2 regions of the Mesorhizobium sp. WSM1293 genome follow, and region 1 is predicted to be linked to the other one. Evidence: riboswitches for the same ligand, from Rfam matches in the RefSeq annotation. Region 1 holds a riboswitch; the other holds the start of a gene.
What was found. Region 1 has a riboswitch for cobalamin ahead of M729_RS0124950 (ABC transporter ATP-binding protein). Riboswitches for the same ligand answer to the same signal wherever they lie in the genome.
Positions count from the first base shown of each region.

Region 2: it holds a riboswitch for cobalamin, as region 1 does, so the genes downstream of both, M729_RS0101410 (CbtB domain-containing protein) here and M729_RS0124950 (ABC transporter ATP-binding protein) in region 1, are expected to answer to the same signal.

Region 1 covers NZ_AZUV01000025.1:6,618-9,003, forward strand. The annotation lists gene M729_RS0124940 (alanine racemase) at 1-144, shown strand, start outside; gene M729_RS0124945 (AraC family transcriptional regulator) at 150-983, opposite strand; cobalamin riboswitch at 1,219-1,426, shown strand; gene M729_RS0124950 (ABC transporter ATP-binding protein) at 1,591-2,379, shown strand.
Region 2 covers NZ_AZUV01000001.1:272,911-275,296, forward strand. The annotation lists gene cobU (bifunctional adenosylcobinamide kinase/adenosylcobinamide-phosphate guanylyltransferase) at 1-462, opposite strand, end outside; gene M729_RS0101405 (CbtA family protein) at 455-1,225, opposite strand; gene M729_RS0101410 (CbtB domain-containing protein) at 1,241-1,420, opposite strand; cobalamin riboswitch at 1,456-1,652, opposite strand; gene M729_RS0101415 (MFS transporter) at 1,718-2,386, opposite strand, start outside.

The DNA.
Region 1 (2,386 bases):
CCCGCCGATGCGACCGCAAGGCCAGGCGACTACGCGTTTCTAAGGCCGACGCAGAGCGAGGCCGTGCTGCAGCAATTCGGGTCGATCGCCGTGTTTTCCGGCGGAAAGGTCATCGATCGCTGGCCGGCGCTGCCGATGGCGTGATCGAGCTACGCCTTCACCGGTACCCAGATCTCCAGGCCGCCATTGCCGCTGTGGGCATCGAACTCCGGTCCATAGCGCTCGAATTCCGGTGCATCCGCGATTTCGTGACCGGAGGCGGGCAGCCAGCTGTTCCAGATCGTGTTGATCGTCCGGCGGATGGATGAGATGTGCTCGCGGTGCGAGAACACCGCATATTTCTGCGCCGGCACCCGCACCCGATAGAAGTCCTTCGGCAGATCCGCAAAGCCGGACACTTCGACGCCGACGACATAGTCGAAATTGCCCGCGTCGTCGCCATTAAGGCACACGCCGTAGAAAACGCCTGAGATCTCGCCGGGGATGTTGCCGATAAAGGGTGCAAAACGCTGCCACTGCATCGGAATCCCGGCGCTGGTTTCACAGCTGTAGCGTTCGCCGAGGCCGGCGATCAGGAACGGCCGGCTGGTCTCGAAGCGCGGTGGTTCGAGATTGGTGAGGAGGGACTGGTCCATCAGGATCGGCTCCACGAGGTCGAGGTTGTTGGTCGAGCCTTGCGCGCGCACCAGTTCCGGCGTGGTGCCGAACTGATCGCGGAAGGCACGGGTGAACGCCTCATGCGAGTTGTAGCCGGCGTCGAGCGCGACGACGAGGATGTCGGGCGCTCCGCCGGCCAGCTTGCGCGCCGCCTCGGTCAGCCGGCGTGAGCGCATGTAACCCATCACCGAGCGGCCGGTTGCGGCGCCGAAGGCGCGCGTCACATGAAAACGCGACACGCCGCTGCTTTGCGCGACATCGTCAAGCGAGATCGCCTCCGGCAGATGGCTCTCGACGAACCACAGCGCTTTCTCGGTCGGGTTCATGGGGCTCCTTTTCGCATTGGCCGGATCATCTTGGCGTTTCCTGGCGCGGCCAGTTTGATCGAAATTGCGCATTCCGTGCAATCTGCGCCGATCCCATGGGCTTTCGCTTGACAGCGGGCCGCGTCATCTCCTAAGAATGTTATGTTATTACATAAAATGAGCGTGCAATGCCTGTTTCCCTTAGCTGGCCCACCACTTCGTCCGAGAAATCCATTGCGAAGCGTTTGGTGGAAATCTACGCTGAAGTGGTGATGGTCCCCGAGCCGAAAGGCGAGGGGTGAAAAGGGAACACGGTGAGGCCTGTTCAGGTCGAGGCCGTGGCTGCCCCCGCAACTGTAAGCGGCGAGCAAAATCCGTGAATGCCACTGGCCGGCAAGGCTGGGAAGGCAGGATGGCGCAACGACCCGCGAGCCAGGAGACCTGCCATCACTGAGTTGACCGGACGGGGTGTGCCGGGAGGAAACGCGAATCCCGGCCTTGTCGGCCGGTTCGCCAGCTTCCTTCCGTCGCCAGTTTTGGAAAGTGACGGAAAGTTGGACGGCTCCATCGATCATCGCATCACCATGCGCACGCTTTGCCGTCCCCGCAATCCGGCGGGCTGCAGCCGATGAGCGCAGCGCTTCTCGAAGCCCATGACCTCTGTGCCATGGCGAATGGGCGGAATCTGGTCCAGGCGGTCAGCTTCTCGGTGGCCGCTGGCGATCGCCTTGCCATCATCGGTCCCAACGGCGCCGGCAAGACGACGCTGCTGCGCATGCTGTCGGGCATGCTGCGGCCAAGTTCCGGCGAGGTGAAGCTTGGCGGACGCGGGCTGGACAGGATTTCGGCCGCCGAGCGGGCGTTGCATATCGCCGTTGTCGGCCAGACCGACCAGCCCGATCCGCGGCTGGCGGTGATCGATTATGTCGAGCTTGGCCGGGTCCCGCACGCCGGACTGAGGCGCAGGAGCGAGGAACGCGACATTGTCGTCAATGCGCTGCGCCGGACCGGCCTGCTGCCGCTGCTTGGCCGCACCGTCGGCTCGCTGTCGGGCGGCGAGCGCCAGCGCGCCCAACTGGCGCGCGCCATCGCCCAGCAGCCCAAAATCCTGTTCCTCGACGAACCGACCAACCATCTGGACCCGCGCGCCCGCGGCGAACTGCTCGACCTCGTGGCAGGCTTCGAGATGACGGTGATCGCGGTGCTGCACGATCTGGCGCTGGTAGCACCCTTCGCCACCAGGGTTGCGGTGATGAATCATGCCCGCCTGCAAGCGCTCGCCGCACCGCGCGAAGCGCTGGCCCAACAGCTGATCCGCGAGATTTTCGGCATCGATGTGCTGCGCCTGCGCCATCCGACCGAGGATCGAGAGTTGACGGTGTTCGAGGTTCCGAACCGTGCCGCGCCGCCGTCGTGATTGAAGC
Region 2 (2,386 bases), on a different contig from region 1:
CGCCGCGACCTGCTGGTTGAGCCGGCCGGCGGCATCGCGAAAGCGGCGCGCCAGTGCATTGTCCGGCACGATGCCTTGTCCGACTTCATTGGACACCAAGAACCAGGGTCCGCGCGGCCGCGACAGCACCTCCGCCAATCGCCGGCATTCAAGGTCCAGATCGTGTTCGGCCAGCATATGGTTGGTCAGCCACAGCGTCAGGCAGTCGACAAGCACCGGCCGATCGTCCGGCAAGGCGGCAAGCGCGCCGGCGAGATCGAGCGGTGCGTCGATGGTCGTCCAGCCTTCGCCGCGCCGCGACCGGTGCAACGCGATGCGCTCACGCATCTCGTCATCATAGGCTTGCGCCGTGGCGATATAGGTCCAGGGCGGCGGCAAGGCGGTCGCCAAAATTTCGGCGTGCGCGCTCTTGCCGGAGCGCGCACCGCCGATGAGGAAGGTCAGTGTCTTGCGATCAGGCAAAGCTGTCGCGCAGGCTGGTCGCGGTGCCGGTGAAGCGGCCGCGCACCACGCCGACAACCGCGCCGAGCACCAGCCAGAACACCAGATTGGTCACGGTCACCGCCACCACGAACTGGTGATGCAGCCCTTCCGGAATCGCCGTCTCGTAACTGTCGGGCTGCGGTGCCCCGACAACATGCGGTGCGACGATCAAAAGGACGGCAAGGATCGCCAGCGGCAGCGACTTGCGGAACGCGATCAGGCCGAGACCGGCAGCGGTTGCCGCCACCGTTGCCCACCACCAGATCTGGCGCTGGGTGAGATCGGCGGCCGGCATGGCCGGCAGTTCCGGCGGCAGGCCGAGGCCCGGCGCCAGCGTGAACACGGCAAAGCCGGCCAAGCCCCAGAACACGCCCTGGCGCCAACCACCGATACCGCCGGCGAATTCGGAAACCGCGACCAGGATCAATCCGAAGCCGATGCCGGTGACGATGTTGGCAAGCACGCTGAAGGCGAAACGCTCGAAACCGTCTGCCGGCGCCCAGCCCTCGTCTTCCGCCGCAGCAGTCGCTTCGGCAGGGGCCGGAGCGGCTGCGCTCATGGCATTGCTATCCGTTGCTGCCGGAGCGGCATGGTCATGGTGATGCCCGCCGCCCGCCTGTTCGTAGACTTCCGCCTTCAGGATCAGCGGCACGGTCGCATAGGCCTGCATGCAGGCAAGAACGACGCCGGCCACGAGCCCTGCGATCGCCGCGATGAACACGACGTTGCGAAACAGGTTCATGATGTCAGCCCCTCGTCAGTGGCAGGGAAATGCCATCGAATGGCGATAGTCGTGAGCCGCATTGTGGACCGCATCGATATGCGAGAAGCCGACAAAGCCCATCACGAAAATGCCGAGCAGCGCGGCGAGCGCGAGCTGCATGAAGCGCGACTGCGAGGAGACGGAAGCGCCGAGGGAGACGGAAGCGGTAGTCATGTCTTGTCCTTTCGCCCTCCACCCGAGGGCATCGAAGTCAGTTTCCTGTCGCCGGCAGGTCTCCTGGCTCACGGATCAGCGTCCTTCCCCACCTTCCCGAAGAAAAATCTTCAGTGGCATATGGAGAGGACTACCGCACACAGTTGCGGGGGCAGCCACGGCATTGGGCGAAATCCGCCCTTACCGCATTCCCTCTTGGCTCCAAAATGGAACCGGCGACACCGGCGACTATAGGCAGAATCCTCGCGTCCGGCAAACCAAATTCCGCCGGCGACCGTTGCGAATGCGCCATGAAGGTCAAAGCGATTTCGGCAGATAGCGCCACGTCACGAAGCCGCAGACCGCCGCCAGCAGGCCGAGCGTGACGAACACCGAGCCCAGGCCGAAGAAGGCCAGCACCACCGAATAGACCAGCGGCGGCGTCAGCTCGGAAAAGTCGAGATAGGTGCGATAGACCGCCGCCATCTGCGATCTTTCATAGGAGCGCACCGAGCGCATGAAGGCGGTCGAGCCGAGCGCGTCGAGTGCAATGGTGAAGAAGGCGCCGCAGAGCAGGAAGGCGCCGGTGAGCAGCGGCACGGTTTCGCCGACGAAGCCCGCCGCCAGAAGCGCGACCGACATGGCGAAATAGGCAAATGTCATGGTCCTGCGGCCGCCAAAGCGCTTTCCCGCCTTGCCCCAGAAAATCGCCATGAACAAAAGCGCGTTGCCGGCCGAAACCAGCAGGCCGCCGGCCAGCTTGCCCTCACCCGTAATGACCATGAACAGCGGCCCATAGACGAAGAACGTCGTCCAGAAACAGGAGCGCCCAAACGCGATCAGCCAGGCCAGCCTGAGCCTGGGCTGGGCGATGAAGCGGCCGATATTGGCGAGCGGATTGGCTGGTCGCGTCTTGCCGGGACGGATCGACGGGTTGTCGCCGAGCCGGTAGGTCCAGAACAATGCCAGCAGGGCTAACGCGAACAC